One region of the Halonatronomonas betaini genome, then DNA from elsewhere that is predicted to be linked to it. Evidence: riboswitches for the same ligand, from Rfam matches in the RefSeq annotation. Region 1 holds a riboswitch; each other region holds the start of a gene.

Region 1 (3,178 bases):
TGACATCGGTTCAACGATACCAGTAGTTCCGATTATAGAGATGCCACCTTCAATACCAAGATCTGGATTGAATGTTTTTGCAGCTGCCTTCTCTCCTTCTGGAACTATAATCTCTACTTCCAGGCCACTGCCAGGTTTCAAATAATCTTTAATTGCCTTTTTTATCATCTTCCTGGGAACCGGGTTTATTGCTGGCTGGCCAACATCTACTGCCAGGCCAGGTTTAGTGACCGTTCCTACTCCTTTTCCACCTTTAATAATAATTTCATTCTGCTCAATCTCTTTTATTTTAGCAATAATCTCAAGCCCATCAGTTATATCTTTATCATCACCTCCATCTTTTTTAACAGAAGCTAATGCAGATTTATCATTAAGGATATAATTCAAAATGTCTAATTCTACATCTATACCTGCTGGAGTTGGGATGATAATAGTCCTGTCTTTCTCATTTTTAAAGAGTAATTTAGCTGCTGCTTTTGCTGCTCCTGCTGCTGCAGTCCCAGTAGTATAGCCCAGTCTATATTCTTTGCCAGCTTTTTTTATATATTTGTTAAAAGCCATATTTATCACCTACATGTAAAGGATCGAGTTGATTATTGATGCTGCTACAGCACTCCCTCCCTTTCTTCCCTGCAATGAAATATGAGGAATATCTGACGCAATTAATTTGTCCTTTGATTCTGCAGCCCCAACAAAGCCGACTGGTGTTCCGACGATAAAATCAATCTGTATATTTTCTTCCTGGTTTAATCTGATTAATTCAAAAAGAGCAGTTGGAGCATTACCGATTGCAAAGACTTTTTTACCTGGTTCTTTAACTGCCTTTCTCATTGACATTATTGACCTGGTAAGACCTGTCTTTTTAGCCTCTTCTCGAATTTGTTGATCTGCAATATAGCATTTTAACTGACCACCATATTCTTTTAATTTGTTAGTATTAATGCCAGCTTTAAGCATATTTACATCAGTAATAATATCGGCACCTGATTCAATTAATGATCTTAGCTGGTTAATGCCATCTGGTGAGAGCTTTACTTTATCTACCAGGTTAAGATCTGCTGTTGCATGAATAACTCTTTTGATGACCTGTTTTTCTCTTTCGGACCCTTTTAGCTGATTTAGTTCTTTTTCTATTATTTTCATACTCTTTGATTCAATTTTTTCTGGGTTATTATCCTGCATACTTACCACCTCTTTAAATTCATTTATATAAGAAATAAATTTTATTATAATAAAAAATACCCAACCCGAAGGTTGAGTATAAAGAGTAAATAGCCACATTTAGATATAGTTCAGCCTATAAAAAGACCTGATTTGCCTATAATAATGCAAAAAGAGTGCTATAAAGCTGGCTATTTATCTACTCTACCTGCTTTCGAGGTCTCTGTAGATAAATACTACCAGGCAGGTCTCCTGACTTACAGGATTAATGATTATTCCAACCTTCCCTGCTATAATAAGCAAGTGGTCATTATGAAATAATCTCCTGATTACAGTGGCGGGCCCGTTCAGGTTTTACACCTGATTCCCTATTCTCCTCTGGCCGTAACCAGAGGCACCTGATAATATAATATTTTGTTTTCTAATTTAATTATTCAAGATAAAAATTAAAATTCCTTTTTTATTTCTTAAATCTTTTTTATTAAAGGCTTAGCAAGAAATTTTTGCTAAAAGAAAATTTCCTCAATGTTTTTAATTATAAAGGTGGCATAGATATTGAATATAGCTGCTTCAGTTTTTTCAGATAATCTTTCATAGGATTCAGTTTCAGTTAATTCTGGGTTTTTCTCTGCATAGTCTAAGGCCATCATACCATCTCTATCCTGCATGGTTGGATCTGCACCAAAATCCAATAGGGTATGAATAATTTCTTCTGAATTATTGAACAATGCTTCATTATCTTAAATCAAAAACGAATGGAGCTCATAAACAAATATTGCCTGATTAAGCCAGTAAAACCACAGTATTGCAGAACCTATGCCTATATATAATGAATGGTCCCTGTCATATTTAAGGAAATAAATAAATCCAAGGCTGACTAATGTTACAATTCCAAATATAAGAGGAATATGGCCTGCTGGAGGCTGATATATAAAGAATAGATACTGTAAACTACCATGAATAAATATATTAAAGACAATTATGCTAAAAACTATGCCTATAAAAGCAACCAGAGGTGTATCATTTGTCAGGTTACTGAATTTTATGGATTTTTTACTCAATAAATATATAATTATAAATACCAGTAATACTGGAACCAGGATATTTACCAGGCCGTAATTGAATCCAACTATAGGATAAAAAAGATGGATTCCTAAAATAGACAATAATTCAAGTGGCGTTTCGATAGTGTTGAATCCCATCAACTCCATAACTCCAATCTCTTCTGGTTCTATTGTATTTGAATAATATATATCTCTTCCAGGAGAGGCTGCTTCTGTCCAGAATAAATGATGTTTATCTTCATGTTCTATTACATTTGAATTACTGCTGAAATTATAAGCCGGAAATATTCGTTTGTTTTGTAGGCCATTATCGCCTTCAGAAAAGCGATTTTTAAAGAGGGCTGCCTGTCCTCTTATTTCAAGATTACGGGAATTGATAATTACTTTTTCGTCACCATCAACAAAAAATGATGGATTTATACCAGGATTGCGGGAGAACTCTTGAAAATCCAGTTCATTATTTAAATGTCCAGTTATGATTATATTATTATCAATGTCACTATCAAGTTGAACCCAGGATAACCATAGCTCATTATTGTATTCTCCAATTTTTATGTTGGCATTATTTCCATAGGATTGACCAAGTTCTTCTGTTGCCTCAAATTCTCCAGTTTCAGTATCTAACTGACTGAGATTAAGTAGATAGCGGTTAAATCTATCATCATCACTGGAAATGAACATTTTCTCTGGATTAATTTCCTGCCAGGCTAAGAAGACTTCATTATCGATAGAGGCTAACTTTGGATAGCCTATACCCTGTTCAAAGGTATGGGTTATTGAAAAAATTTGTTCTTCATAAAGCTCATCATAACCCTTAATGGATAGAATGTTTTGCCCTAATTCTTGATCCCTTTCACTGTAGGCTAAAATAAGCATATCATCAGTTTCAGTAATGCTTAATGAACCTGGAAAACTTATATCTTCCTGCAGAGTAACCGGGTCACTTTCAGCAG
Region 2 (3,178 bases), on a different contig from region 1:
CAAGGCCAACAGCAAATAGCATCTCAGTTATATTTGGGGCGAGAGAGATAATTCTTTCAGGGGCTTCATCTAGCTCAACTTCATTGCCTAAATCATCTGTTATACCAACTGTTGCAGATTGAACAGCAGGGGGTATAAGTAAGGCAATTAATAATAAAATAGAACTTATTTTCATAATTCTACTAAATATTTTCATAATAAATACCTCCAATTATTAAATCAACTTTCCTAATTGAGTTATAGGAATTTTTAGCTCATTTTGATAATAATCAATTTCTCTATTTGAAACTAATAAAATCGCCGTTGCAGGTCCAGCTGACTTATTCTCAAGTTGGTTATTAAAAGATTTATATTCCAGCCCAGTTTTGTCCATTATAGCTTTAATTCTCATTAAAGCTCCTCCTGAGCCAATAGGCATTAAATTTTTAGTCGATTCATCTTCGACTAAGTTTTGAAATACCTCAGGGTTGATGATTTTATCTGAATTCCTTAAAACTTCTGCACCAACAACTGGTTTTCCAACAATAAATAAGTTATCTCCTTTATTTACCTGAAGCCAGTTAAGCCTATCCTCCGTTGATAAGCCAGTGGCCATAATAGAAACTGATGTCTGCTTTGATTTGAAATTATCCTCAGTGCTCCCGGTAATTTGATTTTTTATTTCTATTGACCATTCATCTAAAGCTTTTAAAATACCAGTTTTAACATCTTCATAATAACTATTTGATAGGGAGGTTGAAAAGGCAATTAATACAGGTCTACCACCAGTTACTAATATATCCAGCAGAGCAACTCTGGTTGTAAAATAAGCAATAGTTTCAACTTCGACGAAAAATTCATCTTCTTTGAGTATACCAATCCCTGAAGCAATATCAATACTGGTCAAAATATAGATATCATCAGGCTGGCCAGATACTTCTTTTTTATATAAACTTATATCAACTGGTAAAATGCCTCTATAATTCTCTGACATTTTCAAATCTCCTCTCTAATAAATTAACCATTAAAGTTGCCACTGATATGTTAAAGGCAGCTCCTATTGTTAAGACTGGTATCATGGCTAAAAAGAATTGTATACCTAATAGAGGAATTAAAAAGGCATTAATCACAAATCCATTTAAAATTATCCCGACTAAACCGGCAATCCAGTGATTATATTTCTGCCAGAAATAAGAATAAAATGGAGCTATTCCAGCCATCAATACTGCTATTATTAGATGGATAGGACCAAGAGGAAGACCTGATCTAACTGCTGTTAGAATATGACCCAGGCCTAAAACTAATGCCCCTGAACCTCCTCCTAATAAAATTGAAGCAATAAAACCTGGAGCTGAATCTAAAGCAACAGATCCTATAGGACCTGGCAGCATAATATAAGAGCCGATAGCTGAAAGGGCCACAAATAATGCAATTAATGTTAGCTTATTTAAAGGCAAATCCCTGTTCAAAACTACACCCCCTTCTGCCAGTGAATTTTCAACCTGCAGTCAGGGCTTCAAATAAAAAAACCTGACTATCTACATCTCCAGTAGTAGTCAGGGTATTATCAGCATAAATTTCTAGCTATCTTATACCATGACCTACAATCCTTGTTCCCGAAGTATGCAGGTTTTATCGATATCAGGCAGGTCTCCTGGCTCCTATCAGAAATGATAGTTACAGTGGCGGGCCCGCTCAGGTCTTTCACCTGATTCCCTATTCTCCTCTGAAAATAATCAAAGGCACCTAAATATCGCTTAATTATCTAATTATCTGGCTTAATATCAATATTCTCTGTTTATTCTTAATCTCCTGCAAATATAAATATTTTATTTTAATGAAGAATACCGCCAGGAGATTTTATCACTCTGTTTCATATTAAATCCAATTTCTAGTTTCTTAAAAGTCTTACCTAATTCATAATTTTTTAAGATTATAAATGGAATCAAACCAGAGGCCATTAAAAGAAGAGCTATAATAAATATATTATTAAATGAAAGGTGATTTATTAATAAGCCACCTATAATTGGACCTATTAAGCCTCTTAAACCCAGGCCTGTTAAATAGATACCACTATAGACTGCAGATTTTCCTTTTCCTAATTTAATAATCTGGTTTAACCAGCCAACCTCCAGTGCTGAACCAGCAGCACCTGCTGTCATTGAAGCTATAGGTAAAATATAAAAGATTGGATCCATAAAGTATATAACTGGTGATATTAAAAATAATATAATTGCAGACTTAATAACGATAAGTGGGTTCTTTCTATCATTTAAACTTCCCCAGAAAGGGGCAGATATAAACCAGCCAATCATCCAGAATACTGATAGTTGTCCAATCTGGAAGTTATTCAAACCCATTTTATTTACCTGATATAATGGATAAATAGGCACAAGCAGCATATTTCCAAGATCGAAAATAAAAAATCCTAGCATAGTCAGCCTGAATAATTTATCTGTTTTTAATATATTAGCTGTTTCTTTTATAGAAAACTTTCTTTTTTTCAGTGCCTTATCAGTAATTTCAACAGGATCTTTAACTTTTCTAATAATATATGAAGCTACCATGCCTGATATGCCGGCAATAATAAATAAGCGTCCATGGCCATAATGATCAATCATTAAACCGGCACCATAAGTCACTGCAACTCTGCAAATACCAATAATAAATTGTATCAGCCCCATTAAGCGGCCTCTTTCTCTAGCAGGATAAATATTTTGCATTAATGCAGTAAATGCCGGCCAGCCTGCTGCTGTAATTGCAAAATGCAAGATAAGCATAATAGCAAAGACTGTTGAATTTGTAACTAATCCTAGGGCTATTAGTAACATTCTAGAAATAAATCCACTATAGAAAACAAATTTTCTTTTAGATTTATTTTCACTACTATGACCCCAGTATACTGCAAATATATGCCCCATAAAAGGAGAGGCTGTTAAAAGAGCCAATAGAAGGCCATCTATTCCTAACCGTACTGCTGTAGCAGGAAAAAATGGATACAATACCCCTGCATAGAGTGCAAAAAATACAGATGCTGTAGCATCAATCTTAAAATTATATTGTGTTGTTTTGTCCAGATTATTTAATAACTTCATTTTAGGTACTACCAAGTTCATTCTCATCACTTCCCTGACATTGAATTATCAGTTTCAAATTTTACATATATAAACCGGCTCTTTTCTAGAGCCGGTGGTTAAAT
Region 3 (3,178 bases), on a different contig from region 1:
CAAAAGAGTAGAACTGATAAGTTGTGAGAAACGCTGACTTATTCCCTGCTATGGGGCAACGATAATGGTAAGCTGTTTACGGGAGAACCGTACGTGCAGTTTGACGAGGGGTCCCAGCTGTAAAAGGCTGGTCCTACTCTCTTTCAAAAAATTTTGTTTTAGTAGCAGCCTGGTTAGATATTAAGTAAAATATTTATAAAGATGTGACCAGTTTATGAGTAGAATCTAAGTAGAATGTGACTGACAGACAATAATAATAGGGTATAATTAGATTAATGAAACAATAATTAATTAAAAATGTTATGGAGAAGTGGAATTCATTTAGGGGGGAGAGATATGAAAGAGAGAGATGTTTTAAGAAAAATGATGGTTATGGTATTAGTATTTTCGATGGTATTTATATTAACCTCCTGTGATCTTAGCAGCTCCAGTAGAGAAACAATTGAAGATGTTAGAACAGGTGTGGGTTCGGTTTCAGGATATGTAACAGCTCCAGATGAAGTAACACCAATTATAGGAGCTACTGTAGTGGTAGACAAATTGGCAATACAAACAAGCACGGATGAAGAAGGGTTTTATACACTTAGCGATATAAGTGTAGGTCAACAAAATATTATTGCATTCAAAGGTAATTTTAAGGCTGAAATCATGGTTAATATTGCTGCTGGAGAAAATATTCAGGTAGATAATGTAGTTTTACAGCCTACAGGAAAGATCGGGGTAAATAATGGTAGTTATGATGATATTGCTGGGATTCTTGAAAAATTAGGTTTTGAATATGAAAATATAAACTTAGCTACCCTTGCAGATTCAAGCAAATTAGAAGAGTTTGTAGTATTGTTTTTTGAATGTGGGGGATTAAGCATTACAGAAAACTCTACAGAAGCTAATAATCTTTTGAATTTTATAGAAAATGGTGGCTATATTTATGCATCGGACTATGCATTGGATATACCTGCCAGGTTATTTTCCGATAAAATAGATCTTTTGGGCAGAGTAGGAGAAGGAAGAGATGAAGATGTATTGGCAAATATCCATAATGAAGATATTAAATTTATTTTGGGAAAGGATACTATTAATTTAAACTATTATGATTCACCAGGATGGAATGTAATAAACTCGGTAGCAGAGGATGTAAGTATAGATGTCACTGGAGATATTTATGTTAGTGGCGAAATCGTTGAAGATAGCCCGCTTCTAGTTCATCTCACTTATGGTGATGGTTATGTAATCCTTACGACATTTCATAATGCTACAAATGCAACTGAAGATATGTTAATAATACTTCAGCAGATGGCTTTTGGTTTTTAGTAATCAATTTGAGTTCTTTACAATATTCAAGAGTTTCTTCAATGAGTTTCTAGAAATTTTCAATATCACCTAACCAGAAATGTTTATTGAATTCTTTGAAGAGCATCCTAACTTTGTACTTGAAGATGGGCATATGTTATCATTAAAAACTAGAAGTGAGATATAAAAATAAAATTTGCTAAAATTTTTATTAAAAAAAGGAGTTTTAGAGTTTACATCGAAATAGATATTAGAGAAAGCAAAAATTAAATATAGATAGTTTAAGTTTCTGCAAAGAATTAAAAAGGAAGCCAGTGAAAGTCTGGCACGGTCCCGCCACTGTAAAGGTGAGTTTTTCCATTAAGGCCACTGGAATCTATTCCGGGAAGGCAAGGAAAAACGTTGAACCTGAGTCAGGATACTTGCTTAAACAATTCAAAGATACCCACGGTGTATGGGATATATCTCAATGAGATTATTCTATAAATGTATTTTACCCACTATGCCTCGCTGGTATGGTGGGTCTTTTATTTTAACTCCCTATACCTGCTGGTATTGGGAGCTTTTTATTTTAAAATCATTCAAAAAGTTATTAGAGGGGTGGATAAAAATGAATAAGAAAATTGGTTTAATAATTTTAGTTGTTCTTCTAGCCGCAGCCGGACTTGGAATCTATAATTATTATCTTGCACCAGAAGGTGTTGAGGGTGCTAAAATAGTAAGTCTTGAAATTGTGATAGAGGATGAAGGAATCGATGAAGACTTTGAGTTTAATACTGATGCTGAATTCTTATTAGGACTGTTAGAAGAAGAGGCAGAAACTTTAGGCGCTGGATTTGAAAGCTTTGACTTTGGCACAATGGTTGTTGAATTAATGGATTACGAAGCAGATGGCAATCAGGAATATTTTCATCTCATGGTCAATGGCGAAGATGCAGAAAGAGGTCCTGGGGAGGTACCATTAGAAGATGAAAGCAATTACAGGTTCGAGCTCAGAGGATACTAGAAGTTTAGATGTTTATGATATTGTCCTGGTTGGGATTCTCAGTGCGACTCTAACTGCCGGTAAAATGGCTCTGGCTTTTGTTCCTAATGTTGAAATAATAACCCTGTTATTTATTCTTTATACTGTGTCTGTTGGTCTTAAAAAGGCTCTTTTGACTGCTATAATATTTTCGACAATTGAAATATTTATTTATGGATTTAATACCTGGATATTAGGTTATTACTTTATCTGGCCAACATTAATTTTAATAACCTGGGGTTTAAGAAAAACAGTAAATTCAGAGTACGGATATGCTATCGTTGGTGGTCTGTTTGGTTTATTCTTTGGTATGTTCTTTGCAGTTTTTGAATCTATCTTTTATGGTTGGGCCTATGGTTTTGCTTACTGGGTTAGAGGAATTCCGATGGATATACTCCATGGGGTCTCTAATTTTATAATTATTCTCTTATTATTTAAACCACTTTCACGCATCTTAAAAAAGTGTGTGAGAGGGGATATCTAATCTTAAAAGACTAAAAATGTTCAATCAAATATTCAAGATAATACAGGCCAGAATTTAATGGACCTGACGGTTACCAAGTAGTATCTCTTAACAAATTTCACAAAGTTTATAAAAATTAATAATAAGCCCACCATAAATTAACTGGTAGGCTAATAGTCTTACACTATTAAGTTTTTGCTCTAATTAGATCAAGATTTAATTTTAAGCTTTATTTTTCAAATGGTTTGATAAAATAAAAATTGTTTTCATCAGATTCTGCTTCATTAAATCTGTAACCATCCAAATCAATTTCTTTAATTTTATCCAGACTTTTTACCTGATTTTTAATCAATTCATTGAGTAATTTTCCTCTATTTTGTTTAACATAATAGCCGACTGTT
Region 4 (3,178 bases), on a different contig from region 1:
AAAATAAAAATCAAACAGTAATAATTGGAGATGGTGGTCTTGGCACAGAATTTATTAAAAAAGATTTAAATAATAAACAGGCTCCTTTTACCTATAATCTAAATAAGCCTGAGCTAGTTGCAAATATACATCTTGATTATCTTAAAGCTGGCTCTAAGATCATAACAACCAATACCTTTTCAGCAAACCAATTATATTTAAAAAAAGATAAAAATTATTCCAATCTTTCAACCAGTGAATTAAAAAATGAGGTAATAAAAATCAATAAATCCGGGGCAAAAATTGCAGTTAACACCAGAGATAATTTTATAGAAGAAAATCCAGATCAATATCCAGCTTTAATTGCAGGTAGCATTGGCCCAACTGGTTCTGAAGAAGCCATCTTTCCAGATAAAAACAGTAATCAAGAAAAATTAGTGGAAACCTTTGATAACCAGATCAAGGCCCTCATTAGTGGAGGGGTCGACCTTATTTTATTTGAAACTTTCTCATATCACCTTGAATTAAAGGCAGGGCTGGAAGCTTTAGAAGAATATGACCTGCCAGCTATAGTTAATATGTCATTTGATAATTATACCAACACTAATTATGGAACAGATATTGATGATTTCGCTAACCTGATTAATAATTCAGCGAAGAATAAAATCCTGGCAGCTGGATTTAATTGTATCACACCTGAACCTGGCTACCAGGAGACAATCAGAAGTTTTATTGATAAAACAGAGATACCTTTAAGTATATATTTCAATGCAGGTAAACCAGAGTTAAATATGAAAACCGGTCAGACAGTTTACAAATCTAAAGATAATTATTTTCAGGAGATAAAAAGTATACTTAAACTAAATAAGCCTGAAACCCTGATAATTGGCGGTTGCTGTGGAACCAGTCCAAATACTATTAGGAAACTCCAGAAACTAATATAATTTCTAGGTCATAATTACTTTTCTATTCCAGTCCTGGCCATAATCCCCTGCTGATAATAATGCTTAACCTCTTTCATTTCAGTAACTAAATCTGCCCTGTCAATTAGAGATTCCTTAGCCATTCGGCCTGTTAAAATCACTTCTACATTATCAGGTCGATTATTTATTATTTCAAACAGATCATCTTCATCAATGAGATCAAAAAATAAAGCAATAGCTATTTCATCAATTATCACAACCTGATAATCGCCAGAATTGATAGCTTCTTTAATCTCTTTTAAACCTTTTCTGGCAGAAGCTTTATCTTTCTCATCAGGTTGACCATTGATGAAAGCCTCTTCACCATACTGGCGAATATCAATATTCTCAATGTTTTTCAAAGCTTTTATTTCACTATATTCACCATTTTTAATAAATTGACTAAAAAATACCTTCAAATCTGCCCCAATTGCTCTGATGGCAAGGCCAATTGCTGCAGTCGTCTTGCCTTTACCATTTCCAGTATATAAATGTACCTGTCCCTTCATTTTAACTGCCCCTTTCGAAAATTATTTAAAAATAAAAATACTGCTCCAGTTAAGAAGCAGCTGCTAAGAATAGTCTGTTTAAGAAGGAATTAAAGACATTCTAACCCCTATAAAACAAGTTATCCTTCGCCACTTCTTTCGCCGGAAGTCGTTCGAAGTACTTAATAATGGCAGGTCTTCTGGCTTCAGCCTGAATAAGTTTATATCCCTTCCCGTATTAAACAGTGGAATATAAAAAAGGCTGTTACAGCTGCGGCTACAGCAACGGTTTCTCACCGTTTTCCCTATTAAAACCATTATTAGAACTTAATCATATTAAATTTTTATTACGACTCTACTATAACATTTATATTGAAAAAGTCAAATTATATTTGTGATATAATATTAGTTAAGAGGTGATAAAGATGGCAGATAGAATCCTAATTATAGTTTTAGCAATTGCATTATTCTTAATATCTTTACCTAAAATTTTAAGGCTATTAGGTTTTCATCCAGATTATAAAAGGAAAGATTATAATTTTGAAGATAGAAAAGCTTTAATTATTACAACCAGTCATGATACTTTAACTAAAAGTGGCAAACCAACTGGAGTTTATGCTTCAGAAATGACTGTACCCTATTATGAATTCAAAAAAAATGGCCTGGAAGTCGAACTAGCAAGTATAAATGGAGGAAAGATTCCTATAGAACCCTTTTCTTTAAAATGGCCCTTAAAAACTGAGGCTGATCAGAAATTTTTAAACGATCAGGATTTTTTAAATAAAGCGGAAAATTCTATCCCCATCCATGAGATTAATATCGATGATTACGATTTAATTTTTCTTGCCGGGGGCTGGGGAGCAGCCTATGATCTTGGCCAATCAGAGGAATTAGGCCAAAAAATCACAGAAGCCTACAGCCAGAATAAGATTATTGGAGCAGTATGCCACGGACCCCTGGGATTATTAAAAGCTGTTGATGAAAATGGAAATGCTCTAGTGAAGGATAAAAAAATAACAGCAGTAACAGATAAACAGATTAAAGAGCTTAGGATTACTGAGACTCCATATCATCCTGAAACAGAATTAAAAAAGGCTGGTGCTAACTTTAAGAGTAATAATAGATTATTTGATACCTTGGCCAACAATATCGAAGTTGATGAAAATATAATTACCGGGCAAAATCAAAATGCTGCTGGCGAAACTGCTCAGATAATGATGAAATCTTTATCTGAAAAGCCAGATTCATAATTAAATAATTTAACTTTTATTTTATAAATTTTGATTTTAATCAATAATTAGTTTATAATATATAATAAGTCGTTGATATTTTCTAAATAGGAGGTGGCCTCATATGAAAGAAAACTTGGAAATCAAAGATAGTAAAACTATTGAGCTCTTATGTGACCCCTTTACTATCGATATTCTTAATACTTTAGAACTCAACCCACTAAAAAAAGAAGAGATTGCAGAAAATTTAAATGAAAGTCTCAGTTTAATCTCAGAATATGTTGATAAAATGGTAGCAGGTAACTTATTGGTAAAGACTGATAAGGGCTTTAAACTAACTGCTAAATCATTTACTGCAGATGGTTCTTTAAACCTTTCTTCAGTTAGAAATGCTAAGAATAATATGTCTGGATTTATTAATCATTTAGAAAACAATATTAGAGATCAAATAGAAAATCTTGCTGACTTAAAAATAATTAATCCAGAAAAAACAAAAACATACACTGACCAGCAGTTAGTC

What was found. A riboswitch is a leader RNA that binds a small molecule or an ion and turns the genes downstream of it on or off. The one in region 1 is predicted to bind cobalamin.
Region 2: another riboswitch for cobalamin. It lies ahead of I0Q91_RS10340 (ECF transporter S component); the one in region 1 lies ahead of I0Q91_RS03780 (precorrin-8X methylmutase).
Region 3: another riboswitch for cobalamin. It lies ahead of I0Q91_RS09490 (hypothetical protein); the one in region 1 lies ahead of I0Q91_RS03780 (precorrin-8X methylmutase).
Region 4: another riboswitch for cobalamin. It lies ahead of I0Q91_RS00910 (cob(I)yrinic acid a,c-diamide adenosyltransferase); the one in region 1 lies ahead of I0Q91_RS03780 (precorrin-8X methylmutase).

What each region holds. Positions count from the first base shown of each region.
Region 1 is NZ_JADPIE010000002.1:145,783-148,960, forward strand. Features, by position in the region: gene cbiD (cobalt-precorrin-5B (C(1))-methyltransferase CbiD) at 1-561, opposite strand, end outside; gene I0Q91_RS03780 (precorrin-8X methylmutase) at 571-1,182, opposite strand; cobalamin riboswitch at 1,387-1,578, opposite strand; gene I0Q91_RS03785 (ankyrin repeat domain-containing protein) at 1,668-1,889, opposite strand; gene I0Q91_RS03790 (hypothetical protein) at 1,902-3,178, opposite strand, start outside.
Region 2 is NZ_JADPIE010000005.1:211,210-214,387, forward strand. Features, by position in the region: gene I0Q91_RS10330 (ABC transporter substrate-binding protein) at 1-196, opposite strand, end outside; gene I0Q91_RS10335 (hypothetical protein) at 215-973, opposite strand; gene I0Q91_RS10340 (ECF transporter S component) at 957-1,448, opposite strand; cobalamin riboswitch at 1,607-1,745, opposite strand; gene I0Q91_RS10345 (MFS transporter) at 1,809-3,095, opposite strand.
Region 3 is NZ_JADPIE010000005.1:38,075-41,252, reverse strand. Features, by position in the region: gene I0Q91_RS09495 (carboxypeptidase-like regulatory domain-containing protein) at 337-1,311, shown strand; cobalamin riboswitch at 1,557-1,734, shown strand; gene I0Q91_RS09490 (hypothetical protein) at 1,901-2,296, shown strand; gene I0Q91_RS09485 (hypothetical protein) at 2,259-2,798, shown strand; gene I0Q91_RS09480 (YaaA family protein) at 3,007-3,178, opposite strand, start outside.
Region 4 is NZ_JADPIE010000001.1:174,648-177,825, reverse strand. Features, by position in the region: gene I0Q91_RS00915 (homocysteine S-methyltransferase family protein) at 1-923, shown strand, start outside; gene I0Q91_RS00910 (cob(I)yrinic acid a,c-diamide adenosyltransferase) at 938-1,450, opposite strand; cobalamin riboswitch at 1,603-1,763, opposite strand; gene I0Q91_RS00905 (type 1 glutamine amidotransferase domain-containing protein) at 1,855-2,679, shown strand; gene I0Q91_RS00900 (hypothetical protein) at 2,783-3,178, shown strand, end outside.